4 regions of the Paenibacillus sp. PK1-4R genome follow, and region 1 is predicted to be linked to each of the others. Evidence: predicted binding sites of a transcription regulator. Region 1 holds the regulator's gene; each other region holds the start of a gene.
The links. The regulator Rex, encoded in region 1, represses fermentation and respiration genes when NADH is low (regulators of the CRP and FNR family bind a similar motif). The targets are predictions, from matches to a motif close to TTGTGAAATATTTCACAA.
Positions count from the first base shown of each region.

Region 2: a site for Rex is predicted at 2,222-2,239, ahead of QNO02_RS14830 (cytochrome ubiquinol oxidase subunit I). Genes of this name have one in related genera too.
Region 3: a site for Rex is predicted at 3,054-3,071, ahead of QNO02_RS28510 (cytochrome ubiquinol oxidase subunit I). Genes of this name have one in related genera too.
Region 4: a site for Rex is predicted at 2,054-2,071, ahead of QNO02_RS27905 (formate/nitrite transporter family protein). Genes of this name have one in related genera too.

Region 1 is NZ_CP126535.1:4,352,600-4,357,904, forward strand. Features, by position in the region: gene QNO02_RS18760 (amidohydrolase) at 25-1,332, opposite strand; gene QNO02_RS18765 (redox-sensing transcriptional repressor Rex) at 1,319-1,972, opposite strand; gene dinG (ATP-dependent DNA helicase DinG) at 2,191-5,052, opposite strand; gene QNO02_RS18775 (tetratricopeptide repeat protein) at 5,194-5,305, opposite strand, start outside.
Region 2 is NZ_CP126535.1:3,399,628-3,404,932, reverse strand. Features, by position in the region: gene QNO02_RS14835 (cytochrome d ubiquinol oxidase subunit II) at 1-780, opposite strand, end outside; gene QNO02_RS14830 (cytochrome ubiquinol oxidase subunit I) at 780-2,144, opposite strand; gene QNO02_RS14825 (MFS transporter) at 2,533-3,927, opposite strand; gene QNO02_RS14820 (LysR family transcriptional regulator) at 4,041-4,916, shown strand; gene QNO02_RS14815 (GNAT family N-acetyltransferase) at 4,947-5,305, shown strand, end outside.
Region 3 is NZ_CP126535.1:6,563,155-6,568,459, forward strand. Features, by position in the region: gene cydD (thiol reductant ABC exporter subunit CydD) at 1-515, opposite strand, end outside; gene cydB (cytochrome d ubiquinol oxidase subunit II) at 517-1,572, opposite strand; gene QNO02_RS28510 (cytochrome ubiquinol oxidase subunit I) at 1,517-2,932, opposite strand; gene QNO02_RS28515 (tetratricopeptide repeat protein) at 3,316-4,608, shown strand; gene QNO02_RS28520 (glycosyltransferase) at 4,605-5,305, shown strand, end outside.
Region 4 is NZ_CP126535.1:6,420,999-6,426,303, forward strand. Features, by position in the region: gene QNO02_RS27900 (molybdopterin-containing oxidoreductase family protein) at 1-654, opposite strand, end outside; gene QNO02_RS27905 (formate/nitrite transporter family protein) at 1,095-1,946, opposite strand; gene QNO02_RS27910 (FAD-dependent oxidoreductase) at 2,322-3,683, opposite strand; gene QNO02_RS27915 (glutathione peroxidase) at 4,196-4,675, opposite strand; gene QNO02_RS27920 (ABC transporter ATP-binding protein) at 4,915-5,305, opposite strand, start outside.

The sequences.
Region 1 (5,305 bases):
TCCCTATGATGCTCTGTCCTGCAATTAACGAGCAAGCAGACCATCAAATGCCAATTGAGACTCACGCAAAATGCGCTCTTCATCCAGCGTCAGACATTCGCCGTGTTTCACCACTTGTTTCCCATCCACCCATACGTGCTCTACATCTTTGGCAGAAGCCGAGTAGATGGTATGCGAGATCAGGTCTGTATGTGGATAGAAATGTGCCTGTTCAATGTCCAAAGCGATAAAATCAGCCTTCATGCCAACCTGGAGTGCTCCGGTATTGTTCAAGAAGATGGATTTGGCACCGTATGACGTTCCGAGGAGTAACGTTTCGCCTGCTGGCACTGCCGTCGGGTCACCAGATACACCTTTGTGGATCAATGCAGCCAGTCTCATTTCCTCGAACATATCCAGGTTGTTGTTGCTTGCCGGTCCGTCTGTTCCGAGTGACACGGTAACTCCTGCTTTCAGTAACGCAGGAACCCGCGCAACACCGGAAGCGAGTTTCAGGTTACTTCCCGGGTTATGGGATACAGCCACATCATGACGGGCCAAAATTTCAATCTCTTCGTCATTCAGATGCACCGCATGTGCAACCAGGGATGGACGGGAGAAAAAGCCCAGTTTCTCCAGATGTGCCACAGGACGCAGTCCATAATCAGCCACGTTCTGCTCCACTTCACGAAGCGTTTCAGACATATGTGTATGGAGAGGAAGGTTCAGGTCGTTCGCAACCTGCACAAGCTTCTCTATGTAGTCAGGAGGGCATGTATATGGTGCATGTGGCGAGATTACGGTTGTAATGCGACCATCTGCCTGTCCATTCCACTCACGTGCAAACGCTGCCGACTCCTCCAGCTTCCGCAGTTGCTCTTCTTCCGAGCACAGCCCGATTACACCACGTGCCAGTGCTGCTCTAACGCCTGATTGCTCCACAACTTTGGCAACTTGATCCATGTGATCGTACATGTCCAGGAAAGCTGTAGTTCCGCCTTTCAACATTTCAAGCACCGACAGGGAAGTTCCCCAATATACATCTTCTGAAGTCATTTTCGCTTCCATCGGCCACATCTTTTCCTGCAACCATACTTGCAACGCAAGATCGTCTCCGTGCCCTCTGAGCAACGACATTGCTGCATGACCATGCGTATTGATCAGACCCGGCAGGAAGAACAGTCCTTTTCCATCCACTTTGGTACAATTTTTGTCTCCATCCGGCAATGTCTCACCAATATGCACAATCTTGTCATCCTCGACAACCATATATCCTTGAACCACGTTCCATGTTGTGCCGCCTTCATTAACGGCAAATTTGCCGTTGTGAATTACCCATCTATTTGTTGTCATCTTCCTCGTCGTCCTTTCCAGTCTCCAAGTAATAGGCCAAACTAAGCAGATCCGTTGTAAAGTCAGCATGGTGAATGCGGATATGCGGCGGTGTTTTTAGAATTGTTGGTGCAAAATTAAGGATCGCTTCAATTCCTGATTCAATAAGCTGATCCGCAACATTTTGGGCTTCCGTATCCGGAACCGTGATAATACCGATGCGGATGTTTTCCGTTTTAACCGCTTCCGTCAATTCATTCATTGGTTTTACCGTCAAACTGTTGATTTGGCTACCAATCTTCGGTCCATATGCATCAAATACAGCAACAATCTTCATGTTGTCTTTCAGATATGCGTTGTAGTTGGACAAGGCTTGACCGAGATTACCCGCGCCTACCAGAGCTACATTAATTTGCTGATCGATTTTGAGAATGTGACGAATTTTCTCAATCAAATAAGATACATCATACCCGATTCCTTTACGACCAAAATCACCGAAGTAAGCCAGGTCTTTACGAATTTGGGCCGGATTCAGATCCAGCCTCTGTCCAAGCTCTTGAGAAGAAACAGTAGCCACCTCACGCTGATGCAACTCGTTCAAATAACGCAAGTATACAGGCAGACGGCGTACCACCGCTTCCGAAATTTTATCCGATTTCATTCTTGCTCCCCCTTACCAAGGCCACGATAAAATAATAGATGAAAAGATGAGCATCCTGTATAAACTCAAAGATAAACGTGACATTTTATACAGAATGCTCCTTGTAATTTAGGTTATAAGTTCTTACGTGCAGCTGCTTTAATCGGATACGGAAATATCTAATAAAGTTTAACGCCAAACGATAGTGTCATGCAATGATATAACGAACAAAACAACCATTATTTTTGTTCATTAGCAGGTTTTTCCAACCACTCGGTAATTCGTGGAACCATCTGCTCCGTGAGCATGTGTTCCATTTTGGGACCAGGTAAAGAATATAAAAAGAATTTACCATAGTACGCTTCAATCACCCGTGTATCATAAACAATGACAATTCCTCTGTCCTTCGCTGTACGCACCAACCGGCCAAATCCCTGCTTGAAACGAATGACCGCTTGCGGCACGGACAGTTTCATGAACGGATTTTTCTTCTGTTCCTGAAGCAGCTCACTCTTGGCTTCCACCAACGGATGATTCGGTGGCTGGAAAGGCAGTCGCACAATAGCGAGACAGGTTAGCGCCTCACCCGGGATATCTACACCCTCCCAGAAGCTGCTTGTACCCAGAAGTACCGTAGCTTTGGCATCTTGGAACCTGCGAGTCAGCTTGGAGCGGCTTCCACTGTCAACGCCTTGCCCAAGCAACGAGATATCGTTACCAGACAGTGCCTCCTTCAGCGGATCATAGACCTGTCGCAACATCTTGTATGAAGTAAACAGAACCATCATGCGTCCACGCGTGGCAATTGCCGTCTCTGCGAGTGATCGCACCAGCATATTAACAAAGTGCGCATCACCCACACTGCCCTTCACACTCGGGAAATCACGCGGAATCACCAGAAGTGCCTGATCGCGATAGTTGAAAGGTGATGGCAGCATCGAAGTTAACAACCGATTATTCTCGGAAGCTTCCTGCAAGCCAAGTTGTTCAATCATGAACTGGAATGACTTATCTACCGAAAGCGTAGCCGATGTAAGTACAACACTTTTCTTTTTATCAAAAAATAAATCCTTAAGTTGTGCACTGACATCTACAGGTACAGCATACAGCTGAAGAGATTTACTTCGGAACTGACCGCTGGCTTCCATCCAGTACACCGTTTTGGCATCATCCATACGCATGAAGAAACGTAGATTCTCCTTCAATGTGGTCAGATCTTTCAGCAATCCTGTAATGTCCGTGATCAGACTATCTGATTGATAATCATCCTGATCCTCTTTCACCTCAAGCAGCAATTTGTCCCCTTTGCGAACCAAATCGCCCAGAGTCACATAGATCTGGTTCTCCAGATCCTGCAACTCCTGCCATTTTGCAGGTTTCTGAGAAGCTTTCAGACGCAGTGAAAATTGCCCCGTCTCTCCCGGTGAAGCATCACTTCGTTCAGGCAACAAACCGAACAAGGCATCGCTCATACGATCCCACAGTTCCTTGACCTCAAGAGCGAGCGGGAACATCTGATCCACCATGGAGCCCCATTGCACTGAATTTTCATGCCCGGATAACTGCGAACGAAGCATAGGCAGCTGACCATTACGACTGTCTTTAAACAGGCGGGTCAGGGTATGAACCAAGGTGAAATATTTCATATGCATTCCAAGATGTTTACCAGCGACATCCTCCAGATGATGTGCCTCATCGATCACAAGACTCTCATAGGCTGGCAGTAGCTGATGCGCGGCTTTCACATCCGTAAATAATTTGGAGTGATTGGTGATTACGATATCAGACAACCCTGCTTCATGTTTGGCACGATGGTAGAAACATTTACGGAACCATGGACAGGATCTTCCCAGACATGATTCGGATTCGCTCTGTACCGTCTCCCAGAAGTCCCCTCCGCGTCCGCTAAGGTTAAGTTCCTCATCATCTCCGGTTTCGGTCTGCGTGAGCCAGACAATCATCTGAGCCGCTGTGAAATAATCCTCTTTGGGTGTGGCGAACTCACGTTTATTGATTTTGTGTTCAAATTTGCGCAGGCACAGGTAATGTCCACGTCCTTTGAATACAGCAGCCTTAAACGGGAACGGAACAACTTGAGTCAACATCGGAATGTCTCGCTCTCTCAATTGCTCCTGCAGATTGATCGTATGCGTGCTGACCATAACTTTCTGTTCTTGCTTCACACTTTCGTAAATAGCAGGCAACAGATAACCCAGAGATTTACCGGTGCCTGTTCCTGCTTCGATCAAGAGATGTTTCTCTTCATTCAGGGCTTGCCTTACACTGCTGAACATCTGAGTCTGCGCTTCACGCTCTTCGTAATGATCCAGCGTATCCTTCAGGTTCTCCCGAACCTGGTCCATAAACTGTTCGAAGCTTACACCATCGAGGGGGTTACCCTCCCGCTCATCACGTGGTGCACCAATATCAGTCCAATCACTTACATTAAGAGCAAGCTGACGGTAATAGGTATGTCCGTCCAGATCCTGAATCGGCTCTGCTTCCTTCTCACTGCGCATTCCGTCCAAAAACCAGCCCAAGTCACTGTCTTCTGGTGCAAACAGGTCACTGAGGCGCTGAATCGTTATGAGCGGTAATTCCTTTAACTCATCCAGACACTTGAGCAGCACATAGGCTGTCGCCAGTGCATCACTGTCTGCCTGGTGAGGGCGATCATGTTGAAATCCAAATTCGGAAGACACATAACCGAGTTGATAAGAACCCAGTGATGGGAATGTGATCTTCAGAAAATCAATCGTGTCCAGAATGCGGCCAGTGAACGGCAAATAACCGCAACGGTCAAGAGCATTCTGCAAAAAGTGAAAATCAAAAGCGACGTTGTGTCCAACAAGCACCACATCATTAAGCAGCGGAACCATCTCCATCATCATCTCTTCGAGTGAAGGAGCGTCCGCCACATCTGCATCGGTAATACCCGTCAACCCCGAAATAAACGGGGGAATCGGTACACCAGGGTTCACATAAGAACTATATATTTGAGTTATGCTGTAGTCATGATCTATGATGGCAAGTCCGGCCTGTATAATCTCACCGTCGGACTGCGTGCCGGTTGTTTCGAAATCCAATACGGCAAATTTCATTGCAATGTACGGTCCCTTCCATTCCAGTCTATGTTACAGCATAGCAAAAAAAAGGGGATTTGAAAATTAACTGACAAAAAAGCGGTGTCCCCGCCACTATGCCAAAGGAGGGAACACCGTTTTTTGTCGCCGAATTCCCGCTTAATGAAGGGTCGTCAGCTGATTAGCATATTGCAATTTTCCCCTGTTCAACCTGCAAGCTTCCATGTTGTACAGTGGTTCGGTCAATGTCGGGTCATACTGAAGGGCCTGT
Region 2 (5,305 bases), 950 kb from region 1:
TAAACCGTAACGCCGTCCGTTATATAACAGCCACATGGCAATCATGAAAAATGCAACGGAAAGCGCCAGCAGCCACCATAAATCCATCATATTTTGAAAATGACGCTCATTGTGTTGACCTAAATATATAAATGCAGTCAGCGCGAGAATAATGGTCGGTGTGCTCCAGAACAAAGCATAGTTCCGCATCAGCTTCAATGCCGAATGGTCCTCTGCGCGAGAAGCGTAAAATGTGAGAAATGATCCGCTAATGAACAATACGGACACGATGGCTAGACCAACGATGCTCCACGATAATGGATTCGTAAACAGCGCCCAGTAATCCAGGGAAACGGTATCCCCTTGCTTCAAAATAAAGCCACCTTCTGAGAGGGTCAGTGCCACTGACAATGACGCTGGAATAAGCAACCCGGTAGCCCCGTATAAAAACAGATATACGACGTTATTTTTGGAACCATAATTCTCGAAAGCATAGAACGACCCACGAATAGCAAGTAAAATGACGGCAATACTTCCCGGAACAAGCAGCGCGGAGCCATAATAGTAAGCAGTATCCGGAAAGAATCCAACGATGCCAATATAGAAAAAGACAAAAAATACATTGGTGATCTCCCAGACAGGTGATAGATAACGGGAGATCAGACGATTAATCAGGTGATCCTGCTTTGTCAGGCGTGCATAAAAGGCGAAGAAACCTGCTCCAAAATCAATAGAAGCTACAATAAGATAGCCGTACAAGAACAGCCAGAGTACGGATATACCAATCAATTCATAACTCATCAGGCCTGATCCCCTTTCTTGGCTGATTGATCATGCTTCTGTTCCAACCATTTCTCCATCTCAAGCTCCGCAGGATTATTATTGAACAGACGTCTCAATACGAGAACACAGATGACGCCGAGCACGATGTATAGAAGCAAGAAGACGAAAAATAAAATTCTTACACTCGGTGAAGAAGTAGCAGCCTCTTCCACTCGCATATAACCTCGGATGATCCATGGCTGCCGCCCGATCTCTGCATAGAACCAGCCCATTTCAACAGCCAGAAAAGCAAGCGGTGCACTAAGTGCAACCATACGAAGCATCCACTTGTTAAACTGATTACGTTTCTTCCAAAACACAAACAGGAAGTACAGACTTGATATAGCAAGTAGAGCAAATCCAATTCCAGCCATTAGATCAAACAAATAATGCACAAGTAAGGGCGGGTGTTCATCTGGTGGAAATTCGTTTAGCCCGGTAACCTCGGCGTTAAAGTCTCCAAAGGCAAGGAAACTCAGCAGTTTCGGCAAATGAAGAGCGCCTATAATTTCATGTTCTGCATTCAGCCATCCCAAAAAAATCAAATCCGCGCCGCTTTCCGTCTCGAAATGCCACTCGGCAGCTGCGAGCTTCTCCGGCTGATGCTCAGCCAAAAACTTGGCAGATACATCTCCTGCTAAGGAATTTAATAAACTGAATACCAGCACAACGGCCATCATGAGATTCAAGCCTTTTTTGTGGTAGGCCGACACTCCTTTTCTCAGCATCGCAAAGGCTGCTATTCCGGCTAACAGAGCAGCTCCTGTCAGATAAGCCGAGCTTAATACATGGAATACTTTGGAGAACGTCGCCTTATTCAACATCGCTTGCACGGGGTTCACTGCCATGAATTGACCTGCTTCCATGACAAAACCTTCAGGCTGGTTCATGAATCCGTTCACTGTTGTAATAAAAACAGCAGACATGCCTGCCCCGGCGACAATCGGAATAGTCAGCAACCAGTGGATATACGGATTTTTGAACCGATCCCACGTATACAAGTAAATTCCCAGGAAGATGGCTTCAAAAAAGAATGCGAACACTTCCATAAATAGTGGCAGTGCAATGACATTCCCGGCCAGCTTCATAAAATTCGGCCATACCAAGGCCAACTGCAGTGATATCGCTGTGCCTGTCACGACGCCAACCGCTACAGATATGACAAACCCTCTGGACCACCTCTTTGCCATAAGTATGTAATGGTGATCCTTCTTCCGAATGCCGATGAACTCTGCAATAGCAATCATCAAAGGTACACCGACACCCAGCGTTGCAAAAATCACGTGGAATCCCAGCGTCAAACCAGTCACTAGCCTGCTCCATAACACCGTATCAATAGCCATTCTTTGTGTTGCCTCCTTTCAAACTCTGTTCATTTTTGTAACATTCAATATCAGCTTCGGCCAAGCTCAATGCAGAGTTGCGAAAAATTTCACAAAGTTAGGTATGACGATATCTTGCCACACCTTTATTGCGTTTACTCCTGTTGGCTCCAGCATTGGATGCCTATTAAAATCTGATATTGATGCACTTAAAGTACTAACCAAGCCTATTAATCAAAATTATTATATCTTTATTTTTACCTAATTCAATCAAAGACACGTCTTCTACCCTAAACGTTCAAGAAAGGATCAACTCTTTCTGACAACTTGGTGAAAAACAAAAAATACACCCAATGGAGCTATTGATTCATTGGGTGTAAACGTGCTATCGCACGGCAGATTCGCTATTTTACTTGCTTACTTGCTCCGGACTCACCGCACCTGCCTCACGACGTACGCTCATGATGATCAGTGATGCAGCTAATATCGTAAGGATTATTCCAAGCATCTGAAATCCTGTCACATTAAATGTATCTCCCATGACAATCCCAATTAATAACGACGATAAGATGGTTCCCAGGTAGCGTGATGTATTAAAAATACCCGATGCGACTCCAATCATTTCTTTGGGTGTGCTTTTGAACAGAGCAGCTTGCATGCCGACCGCGTTTAGGCCGTTACTTATGCCAAATAAAGCTAAGGCAACAATGACAATGAAGATTGGAGAAGTTTCATTCATAATAACGATTAATATAGAGCCAAATGTCATTAAAGAAGCGGATACAATCAGAGTTGGCCGTGATCCTGATCTGTCAATCCAGCGTCCTGCGATCGGTGCAATAATGACTGAACATAACCCCAAAGCTAGCATGCTCATTCCTGTATGAACTTCGTTGAGATGACGTACCTGCTTCAAAAACGTAGGAACTCCAAAAAAAAGTGCGTAAAACAGGATGTTCACCAGCATGTATTGCACATTCACCCAAGTCATCTCGGGATATGTGGCAAACGTGCGCAGAGGGATAAAAGGCGTGCCTGCTTTTAATTCATGTCGGATGAACATGACGAGTGCGATTAACCCGATCCCCCCTGTCAGCAGATGCCATGTTGAAATATTTCCTGTGGATTTTACTGAAAGTAAACCGATGAGCAGAGTCACCAAAGCTACCGTAAACATCAGGATACCTGGTGCGTCAATTAACGCAAGCCATTGCCGAATGGACATGTGACCAGAGATAGACGGAGATTGCTCGTCCTTCGGGATTGTTTTCCAGGCGAACCAAAAGCTTGCCATGACAAACGGAATATTAACGAAGAATATGCTCTGCCAGTCCCACCAATGAATCAATACTCCACCAACAAAAGGTCCAACTGCAGCCGCTCCTGAAAGGAATATAGCCAAGGTGGACAAGGCGGAGGCTTGTTTTTCAGTCACGTTCATTCTGACAATCGCCATTCCAACGGCCACCATCATGCTTGTGCCAATCGATTGAACGATCCGGAATACGATGAGCCACGAAAAACTGGGAGACCACGGAGCTAGCATGGACGATACAAAAACAATAACAAGACCCATGAGGAAGATCTTCCTGCGGCCAAACAAATCACTACACTTGCCCATAACGGGTTGAGCGACAGCACTGGCAATGTAAAATGATAAAATAATCCACGAAACGGCTGTAAAATTAAGTTGATACACTTGTTGTAGCCTGGAGATTGCCACCGAAATCATGGAGGAATTCAACGGATTCAACATAATTCCAAGTCCAACAGCTAACATCAATCCTTTATTTCGAACGTTCATTGGTGCACCTCTCTCTCTCTCTTCTGCTGTTATCTTACTTGAACGTATTCATTTATTCCAACGCATTATATGTTATGATTTGATGAACTAGAAGGAATGAAGGAATGGTGCAAATGGAACTTCTTCAACTAAAATATTTCCTGACGGTGGCCCGATGCGAACATGTTACGGAAGCTGCGGGAAAGCTTCATGTCACGCAATCCTCCCTGAGCAAAACGATACAACGATTAGAGGACGACCTTGGAGTCCCTTTATTTGATCGAATCGGGAGAAAGCTGCGACTAAACGACTTTGGAAGAACATTTCTTCAACGAACTGAAAAAGCCTTATTTGAATTGGAACAAGGAAAGCGGGAAATCGCTGACCTCTCCAACCCGGATCAGGGTACACTGCAATTGGCGGTGACTACGGCAAGCACATTGCCAGGCATACTGCGGGAATTCCGAAAAAACAAGCCGGATATTCAGTTCCATGTGCAAATGGTTTCGTTAGAAAACATGTCCAGACTTCTACATCGAGGCGAGGTGGACTTTTGTCTCTCCTCCCCTCCGATTCAAGGTGACGATATCGAATGTCAGTTATTATATGACGATCCGATTGTAGTCGCTGTTCCTATGGGTCATCGATATGCAGACCGAACCAGCATTCAATTAACCGAGCTTAGGGACGAGTGGTTTGTTGGGGTGAAGCAAGGGTATGGGGTTCGTGATATGGTAGATTCCGTATGTCAATCCGTTGGTTTTGTACCGAAGTATGTGTATGAAGGTGATGAGCCTGCAAGATTAACAGCCCTTGTTGAAGCGGAGATCGGTCTCGCGTTTATACCTAGCACAGCCAGAAACCCGCATGAGCGCATTAGATATCTTCAGGTAGAGGAACACCAACTCGTTCGTGAGATCGCTCTACTTTCGCACAAAAACAGGTATATTTCCAAAGCCGCTTTAGAGTTTCGCAGAGTGGTTATGGACTATTTCAGTGCTATGCCATGAGCATAAATTCAATCCAAAGGAGTTGTCATTTTGATATTAAAAGCAGAAAAATTTGATCATATTTCAGAGACAGAACGGCTAGTCATCCGACCATTACAGAAAGACGACTATGAAAATTGGTTATATGAGTTTGTAAACCGCTTGCCCTCCCAACACCGCCATGATAAAGGGAAAATGGATATGAGTGAATGTACACTGGATTGGTTTCATGATCTCGTAGATCGACACCAGGAGTTAGCGCGTACAGATGCCGTTTATGTATTTGGTGTGTTTAGAAAGCATGATGGTACACATCTGGGTATGATTGATATTGCTACCTTGGCAAGAGATGATTTTCAATGGGGAAGTTTCGGATACACGATCCATAATCAGTTTTGGCGAAAAGGTTA
Region 3 (5,305 bases), 2.2 Mb from region 1:
AGAATCATGAACACGATCAGGATTGGGAGAGTCAGCATCAGAATAACCCCGGACATCAGATCCAGCTTGAACACATACAGCAAAATGACGATAGGTGTGAATCCTATGCCCAGCATACGAGGAATGAATAGTTCGAGATACGTCTTGTATTGTGCTGTTCCCTCACGTGCCAGTGTAACCATATGGCCTGTGCCTTCCGTCTTGGCATAACGCGGCCCGAGCCTGAACCACTGCTCCACCATCTGTCTGCGCAGATCAGTCCCTGTCCTCTCCGCATATCGTGAGGTCACGAGTTGTAACCAGAAGGATAAGGCGTAGCGGGCGGCAAAAGCAGCCAGGAACAGCAGCAGTACTGGGTACTGCTCCGTTACGGATGAACCTTCAAACAATGCCGTGATGGCCTGTGCCAGCCATTTGGCTTGCATCATGATCGTCATCGCCTGCAACAGTACCAGCGCTGATGCCAGCGCCAGTACAGGCCGGATGCCCGGCAGCTTCATCAGCCCCCGTCCCATATCAGTACTCCAGGTGGTGCTGCTCGTTCAGACGTTTGCGGAAGATATAATAACTCCAGATCTGATAACCAAGAACAAACGGCAGCAATGTGCAAGCTACAATTGTCATTACTTTCAATGAATAAGCGCCGGATGCGGCGTTGTATACAGTCAGGTCATATGCCGCCCCAAAGGAACTCACCATCACTCTTGGGAAAAGTCCGATAAAGACCGAGGCAAAGGCAATTGCAATAACTCCCCCAGTCATTCCAAAAGCCCAACCTTCACGCTTCTGACGAACAAAGTATGCCGCAAGTGCAAGCGAAACTGCGCCAAGTACAACCATGATCCAAAGAGCCCAGCCGCGTACGGCGAATACATCGGTCATGAAATACGTCATTAACGCGTAAACGGCGAGCAGTGCAGCCAGCGGCAGCATCAATTTTTGCGCTGTCTTCAAGGCACGCTCTCTGAGATCACCTACTGTTCGTAGTGATGCAAACAGCAATCCATGAACCAGACACAGCAGGGTTACACTCAAGCCACCAATCACGGTGTACGGATTAACAATATCGAGGAATCCTGCACGCAACTGCATCTCCCCATCAATGGGCAGACCTTTCATCAACGTGGCAAAGACCACGCCGAACAGGAACGGCAAGAGCGCACTGGAGACAACAATGATGATGTCCCACGTTTTGCGCCAGCGCTGCTGTTTCATTTTACTGCGGAATTCGAAAGCAACTCCGCGGCCAATCAAGGCGAGTAACACCACCACAAGTGGCAGGTAAAAACCACTGAACAACGTCGCATACCAGTGCGGGAAGGCAGCAAACATCGCGCCCCCCGCCGTAATCAGCCATACTTCATTACCATCCCAGAACGGACCGATCGAGTTAATCAGGGTCCGGCGTTCACGGTCTGTTTTGGCAATAATGCCTGTAGACATCCCCACACCAAAATCAAATCCTTCCAAAAAGAAAAAACCAACAAACAATACGGCAATCAGCAAAAACCACAACTCACTTAGTGACAACGGAATAACCTCCATCCACGCCGAACGGATCGGCCGATTCATCGTGATCTTCTGGCTTCTCGACCGCAAACGGCCCTGCCTTGATCTCACGTACGAACAGGTATACCATCACGATACCGAGAACCGTATACGCAGCTGTGAACGCAATGGTCGAGAACAGGATCATTCCTGCGGATACATTCGGTGAGACTCCGGCTTCGGTGGTCATATAACCAAATACCGTCCATGGCTGTCTTCCAACCTCGGTCATAATCCAACCTGATGTATTGGCGATAAACGGCAAGGATATGGCAAATACCATCAGACGCATAAACCACTTCCCAGCGACCTCCAGCTTCTTACGCATGGCTAGGAACGTACCGTATAGCGCCAGTGCAATCATCAAACCCCCCGCTGCAATCATGATACGGAAACTCCAGAACGTTGTCCGTACTGGCGGGATATAGTCCCCCGGTCCATACGTCTGTTCATACTCCGCTTGAAGCTCCTTCATGCCTTTGACACTACCGGAGAACTTGCTGTAGGACAGGTAACTGAGCAATCCAGGGATTTTGATCTCACCCGTACTCTCCTGTTTATCCGGATCGATAAAAGCGACCACCGTCCATGGCGCCGGATCTTCTGTCGTTGTCCATGTGCCCTCACTGGCTGCCATCTTCATCGGCTGTGTCTCCACCAGATATTGCGCCTGGAAGTGACCCGAGAATGCGACGCCGAATGAAGAAACAAGAGCGATAATGATCGCAATATTAAACGATTTGCGGAAGATCTCCACATCTTGCTTTTTCATCAATTTGTAGGCACTAATCCCGGTTACGACGAAAGCCCCTGTCATCAATGCCCCAAAGATTGTATGTGGGAACTCGACGAGAAGCTGACCATTTGTGATGAGTGCAAAGAAATCATTCATCTCGGCTCGGCCGTTGTTAATCTCAAACCCGACAGGATGTTGCATAAATGAATTGGCTGCCAGAATCCACAGCGCGGACAGGAATGTGCCGACAAACACCAGCCAGATGCAGGCCAGATGCACTTTTTTGGACAAACGATCCCATCCGAATATCCACAACCCAATAAATGTAGACTCCATAAAAAACGCTAGTAGCGCTTCAATAGCCAGTGGCGCACCAAACACGTCTCCCACAAACCGAGAGTACTCGGACCAGTTCATGCCAAACTGGAATTCTTGCAGAATACCTGTGACAACCCCGACGGCAAAGTTAATCAGGAACAGCTTGCCCCAGAACTTGGCCATCGTTTTGTAGATCTCCTTACCCTTAACAACGTACAACGTCTCCATGATTGCAACCAACAGTACAAGACCGATGGATAGCGGGACAAAAAAGAAATGGAAAATCGTTGTAAGTGCATATTGGATACGCGATAACATAATCGGATCCATACCGTTACCCCTTCTTTCTGTTCACTTCGCAGTATGCGTATCTGGCATTGAAGCTGCACCTTCGCTGTCTGTCCGCCAAATACGTTGATGAACGTATTGTGCCAGATTACCTATTTTATACATGTGAGAATTATCACAATCTTCGTCTCTAGAGCAAAAAAAAGTGATCCTGGTCACACAAAAGATAAAATTCAGCCTATTATCATAGCTTGCCAACTTCATCTATTCATGGAAGATACTCATGTTTGGGACGGAATGCCCATATGTTAGTCTCAGGCATATCATGCGAAGTACCGTGAGGGCTTTACATATGAAGTGAAAGCATGCAGTACATGCAGAGCGAATGACGCTCCATATTACAGTCAAGGTGAGGTGAACTTTTCATGGAAAAACCTGCACCACTGCCAGGTGAAGACACCGAAGCCAGCCTGGATAAGGCCAGCACAACACAGCCCCCTGTCCGATATGTTCTCTTCCCTCGCAAAGGTGGCTGGTCATCCTTTCCCTATCCCGATATTGCTGCACTGCTGTCGATCGAGGGAGAGGTCTACTATGTCAGCAGCCTGACGCAAACAGAAGATGTACCTCCGGTCATTACCGTCATCTCCCTCCCTGAAGCCGAGCAGCTATTGCTGGAACCTCGCACCGTAGCCGTAGTCGCCCATCCCTACTGGCTAATGGCTACAGCCTCGCTGGAGCCGGAGCTATGTATCGCCCTGCTCCCTGAGCCTGCTGGGGAAGAATCATCTTCTCCCCTATGGGAGAGCAGTATTTCCAAACTGGTCGGCATCGCCGATCTGGTAGGCACATCCTCCGAGACACGTTATATGAAGCTGTTATTCCAAGGCGTACGTGTTATCTGGCTGGGCGGCGAAGACCCTGCACCTGCGGGTACGATGCAAAAGGATGATCTCGAAGTCCCTCTCCGGGACTACGAACTGTTCTTCCTGCATGCGCTGCGGCAGGTCTTGTCAGGCACTTCGGATAGCGTCAGCCTGCTTCAATGCAGTGTACGTGCCGACTTCTACCGACAGCTCCGAGCCAAAGCAGGCCCACATGAGACGATATCCTTTTTGCTGGCAGCCTATGAGTACTTGCTTGAAGATCGGCGGGCCGTCCATTCGCTGCAAGAGGCCTTCACCCACGCGGTCATGAACGGTCGCAGTGATTGTGTGGTTTCCCATTATCGATTCCTGTCTGCCATTCATGCCCGGGCCGGACAGTTGGAGGACGCCCTGCGGGTGTACGGAATTAGTGCAGCAGATGAACAAGAACGGCATCATTATGAACAGTTATGTCGCTGGCTTGAGGCAGGAGAAGATCAACTTGTACGAGCGGAACTACTGCGTATGAACGATGATTACGGAAACGCCCTGCGTATCCTGGACGAACTTGGCGGAGAAACGGCGAGACATTGGAAATTCCGCATTTATCAGGAGACAGGACGTGTGGAAGAGGCACTGGCTCTGGTGCATGCAGTCGATATTCAGGATGATGCCAGTCGCCGGGATTATCAGCAATTATCCGGCAGTGCGCTGGCACTGCGAGGGGAACGGCACGGGGCAGTCCGACATTTTCTCGAAACGGCACTGGAGGATGAAGATGCGCTCGCCCGGATTGTCGAACTGGAGTTGTTGGATTATGCTGTACAGCAATTGCTTGGGGAGGTGCCATGATGCTGGACCCGAAGAAGCGTAGACAACAGTTGAATGGGCCAATGGTGCACAGGGATATCCGAACCGAAACCACTTACACGCCAACCGAAACAGTCGATCGAACACATACAGACGCATTGGAAAATGGAGATCACACCCCGGATCATGCACAACCAACACAGGACATCCGAAGCCAAGTGCATCACTGGGGTGATTCACAAGGTCAGGCAGAACAGAATGCAGCTATAACACAAGAGGAAACAAGTGTATTCAAAGAGCCCTTCTCCATTCGTCGGGTTCGCAAAAACAAAGGTAACAAGCTGACCGCCATGCTCCAGGTTCGCAACGAACGTGGCCGATACCTTGAAGAAGTATTGCATGATCTGAGTGAGTTCGTGGATGAGATCGTCATTGTAGACGATGCCAGCACAGACGGAACACCGGACATATGCAAAGCCTATTCGAAGGTAGTCCGTCTGGAGGTATTGGAGAAACCACTGTTCGCCGAGGAATGGCGCCTTCGCAACACCTTATGGCAAGCTGCTGCGGGAACATGTCCCGACTGGTTGCTCTCAGTTGATGCGGATGAGCTGTACAGCTTAGAGGCCAAGAAAGCCATACGCACTCTGATTAATCAGGAATATGCAGACTGGTTTGCATTTCGTTTCTACGACATGTGGGGTGGCCGGACCCACTACCGGGAAGATGAACTTTGGTG
Region 4 (5,305 bases), 2.1 Mb from region 1:
GATAAACCAGTCGCCCCATTGGGCGGTACGATTGCGATGAACGTCGATTACGACGATCTTGGCGCCTTTCTTACGGGCTTTCTCCGCTAAAACGACCTGATGCATATTCGTACTGACGATATTACCGCCCCATACCAGGATGAGATCCGCATGCTCCGTATCTTCCGGCACCGTACCCCGGTTGGCGCCCATCGTATATTTCCAGCCAGTATTTCCAGCGGCATTACAGATTGTCTGCTCCAGCACACTCGCACCTAGCGCATTGAAGAAACGTCGATCCATGCCGTCTACACCAAGAATGCCCATGTTACCGTAAAAGCTGTAAGGCAGGATGCTCTCCGGGCCGTAGGTTTCGGACAATGCAGTGAATTTGGTCGTAATCTCGTGAATCGCTTCATCCCAACTGATTCGTTCGAACTTGCCTTCACCTTTGGCTCCTACACGTTTCATCGGATATTGTAGACGCTCGGGGTGATACACCCGCTCAGTCATATTTCTAACTTTATTACAGATGGCACCCTTGGTTATCGGATGATCCGGATTGCCTGCCACCTTCACAATTTTGCCGTTCTCTTTATGTAATAACAGACCACAAGTGTCCGGACAGTCGAGCGGGCACACCGCCGCAAATACACCATTCTCCTGATCGATCATCGTAAGGCTCCCCTCTTTAAAAGCTATCCCTATATCATATCTTCTTCGAGGTTAGCGCGTAAAGAGAACAGTATGTTTTTGCTTCATATTCGCCACTATAGCGGCTTTAAATTATTTTCAAAAAATGTTTTTGAGTTTGATTCAACTTCAGAATTCAGGGGTAAATTAAAAATAAGGCATTAGGCTAGTGTTTCCCCACTTCCTCCTCATGCCATATCATGGACCACTCCCGAAATTCGCCATGAACAGGTTTCGTTCCCCCGAACCTTGTCATGGCGAATTTATTTTGCGTTAAAATCCACAAGGACCCCATACCAAAAAAACGATCCCGCCTTGCTCCATCACAGCATATTCGCCATGAATCGAACAAGACCAGAATCGTCTTTACTTCTACATGAATGTTCCATTACCCATGTATACATACGTGTATATATGCCCCGCTACGCCTGCTTGCTCCACATCGCTCTGCCTTCCGTCTCCACAGCTTCGATCGACGTTGCTACCTCCGGTTTCACTTTCGGCTCAGCTTGGCGCAGGTACACCACCCAATAGGCTGCAGCTACAAACAGAGCACCTCCAGTCAGATTCCCGAGCCATACCGGAATGAAATTCATCACATATTGACCCCACGAATAATGTCCTTCGAAGATTGCCGCCGGAATGAGGAACATATTGGCCACAACGTGCTGAAATCCAATGGCCACAAATGCCATCGTTGGAAACCAAATGCCCAGTACCTTGCCACTCATCGTATCCGATGCATAAGATAGCCACACGGCCAGCGCGACCAGCCAGTTACAGCCGATGCCAGAGATGAAAGCTTGCAAGAAGCCGTCATGCAGCTTGTGCCCAGCCATATCCACCACTTTAGCCAGATATACACCCTCTCCGGTCAGACCAAGCACATGTCCAAACGCGTACGCGACAAACAAAGCTCCAACAAAGTTACCAATCGTCACTAAGGTTAGATTTTTCAACATATTACCTACGGATAACTTTCGAGCAATCGTCGCGAGTGGAACTGCCATCATGTTACCTGTCAGCAACTCGCCACCACCGATGAGCACCAAGATTAGTCCCACCGGGAACACTGCTGCACCAATCAGATTGACCAGACTCCCCCACTCAGCTGGCGCAGAAGCAATCACCCGAATATCCAATAGAAAACCCAGCGCAATAAAAGCCCCTGCCAGAAAACTAAGCACCAGTACAGAAGACACCGGATATTGAGCCTTCTTCATACCTGTTTGCGCCGTATATTGTGCAACCTCAAGAGGTGTTTTTGCTGCCATATCATTCACCCTCTCCTTCATTGTTCATCGTTTGGGAAAACTACCCGAATTTCATTGTTATGCGTTGAATGCTATATCTCAATTGTATCTTGGTACTGCGTGAAACTTTGTGCAAATTATCACAATGTTATTCAAAAATATGCTTTAAGAGCGTCTTTAAATAGTTAAGTCAGCAAAAGTATAGAAAAGCCTTTTATAGCTAAAAAACCAAAAAAAAGACTGACGATATACTCGCCAGTCTTCTCTTACCTTTATAATCGTCCGCCTTGTTTCGTAATCCTGGCAGTTATTGTACACCTCATATTTACGGACAAGCATGACTTATCTTTGTATGGCGTTTATCATGCTCGCTGTTCAACCATCTATTCTGCTTGCTTACACCATTGCTGGTGCTTTTACTTCTACCGGTGGCAGTGCTTGCAGACCAGCCGTGTTCAGGAAGTTCCATGGTTTGTTGTAATGTGGCTGGAAGAAAAAGTCGATGAAGGCCAGCTCATCTACGGTCATGTTGTTTTGGATGCAGACCGAGATCGTATTAATCGATTGGGTCAGATCAACCTGAGACATCACCTGTGCTCCAACGATCCGACGAGTAGCCTGCTCATATACCACTTTAAGCAACAGTTTCTCAGCCGTTGGCATGAACTCCGGACGGTAGCTGTCTTCCAGTAAGACAGCTTCCACAATCAAACCTTCGTCAGCAGCAGACATTTCCGTCATTCCTGTACCTGCGATATTTTGCTCATAAATTTTGATACCGGATGTTCCTTGTGTACCCATGTATGGTGTCGTAGGACGAACCAGGTTGCGGGCTACAAGTGTACCCATCCGTACGGCGTTGGTTGCCAGCGGAATGTAAGATGCTTTGCCTGTTGGGTTGTAATGAATAGCACAGCTGTCACCCGCAGCGAAGATGTCTTTTTGACTGGTTTGCATATATTTATCCACGATGATTGCGCCGTTTGGCAGCATATCCACTTGGCCTTTGAGCAGCTCTGTATTTGGACGGAAACCAATGCACAGAATAACCAGATCGGTTTCAAACTCTCCTTTGGACGTGATCACTTTAGTCACTTTGCCATTTTCACCAGTAAACTTCTGTACCGTTTGACCAAGAGCCAGCTTGATGCCGCGTCCAGTCAACGTATCTTCGATCGCATCCGTGAACTCAGGGTCCAGGTATTTGTTCAAAATCCGGTCCACACTGTCGATCAGGGTAACTTCTTTACCGTTCATCTGGAAAGCTTCCACCAGCTCTACGCCGATATATCCTGCACCTACAACAGTAACACGTTTGGCATCTTTGGCTTTTTCAATAATCGTGTTGGAATGATTGTAGTTTTTGCAAAGTAAAATATTATCCATCTCGATGCCTTCAAGCTTCGGAACGACAGGCCATGACCCCGTTGTCACGATCAGTTTGTCAAACGTATCTTCAAATTCTTCCCCAGTTTTCAGGTTTTTAGCCTGAAGGGTATGGCCCTTGGCATCTACTGCTGTTACTTCATGAAGCATCTTGGTCTCAACACCAAGCTCTGCCAATTGATTAGGCGAAGAATAGAACAAACCGTCAGGGTCTTTCACAACCCCACCTACGTAGAGCGCAATACCACAAGATAGGAAGGAGATATTGTCATTGCGCTCATACACCGTGATGGTAGCATTCGGGTACAATTTGGCGGTATTTACGATGGCTGCGGTTCCTGCGTGTGTACATCCGATAACTGCGATTTTCATTAAAAGTTCCTCCTCGAAATATATAAATGAGTTTGAATATAACGTTATTTTGGTTGTGAAATATTTCACTTCTTATTCGAAACTGTGTATGTGATTTATTTCACTTTACACACTCATTATAATGTGATATTTTTCACATTGCAATAGGTTGTGCAAAAAAATTTTGTCGAAAGAGGTTACTTCCCTGTATTTAAGCCTTTCTTCCCTTCATTGTATTGAATTCATTGTCCCCGGATATGGGTCGGTTTATGCTATGTAATGGCTTCCTCAATCCCTGTATAAACGCAGTATGGACGTATAAAGTTAGAGTTCTCTCCCACATTCATCTTTTACTTGTACAACATAAATGCATTCCATTTCCGCTACAGTGTTAATTTTTAAATTGGTAAACGCTCACAAATTGCTCCTGAAGCCAACCCCTACCTGTGAAGAGAATGTAGCCACTCTATATAAAATAATCAAAGAAGCCTATCCTTGCACATGCAAGGACAGGCTTCTCAAACGTTCATGTATTAACCGAGCAATTTCTCGATATCTGCAATCATTGTCTCCGGAGATTCTTTTGGTTCAACACGACCTACCACTTCACCTTCACGGTTAACAAGGAACTTGGTGAAGTTCCATTGGATGTCGCTTGTTTCACCTACGCCAGGTTGTTGCTCCTTCAGGTATTGGAACAGGGGATGAGTGTCCTCACCATTCACATCTACCTTGGCAAACACCGGGAAATTCACACCATAGTTAATCTGGCAAAATGATTCCGCTTCCTCACTTGTACCTGGCTCCTGCCCTCCAAACTGGTTACAAGGGAAACCCAGTACAACCAAGCCTTGATCGCGATAACGATCATAGAGCTTCTGCAATTCACCGTATTGCGGGGTCAGCCCACACTTGCTGGCTGTATTAGCAATGACCAATACCTTACCTTGATACAGATCCAGTGAGACTTCTTGGTTCGCGGTGGTTACCGCCTGATATGAATATACGGACATGACTGATTCCTCCCATGACATATGTTGGTTTGGGCTGTTGCGAGCACGTTGGTATAACCAATGAACCCACAGCCTGTCCTATTATTATAGACCTGATCCGATGCGATTACCAAATCCCGGGTCTGCCCATATCCCATTGCTCCCATGAGTTGCAAATTCCCCTGAATGCAAAAGAGCCGTGTGCGATAGCGCACAGCGGCTTCATTCTATAATGTAAGGACCACATATGGCCCATTTCGTTAACTTCCTGTCGCTTGAACACGTGGTTCTGTCCGTCCTCCAGCATGAACCATCGCACTGTTCATGACCATTTGTTCCGGCGGCTTCGCTTGTTGGCGTTCACCTGCAAGCGCGTAAGGCAAGCAGAGTGGTACACCCGAACGCGGATCAATCACGATATCTGCTTCAATGTTGAATACTTCACGAAGCACATCCGAGTTCATAACTTCCACAGGTGAACCATGAGCAATGGCTTTACCTTTTTTGATACCAATCATGTGATGTGCATAACGGGAAGCATGATTCAAGTCATGTACAACCATAACAATGGTACGGTTAGCTGTGGCATTCAGCTGCTCCAGCAGTTGCAGTACTTCAAGCTGGTGAGCCATATCCAGGAACGTTGTAGGC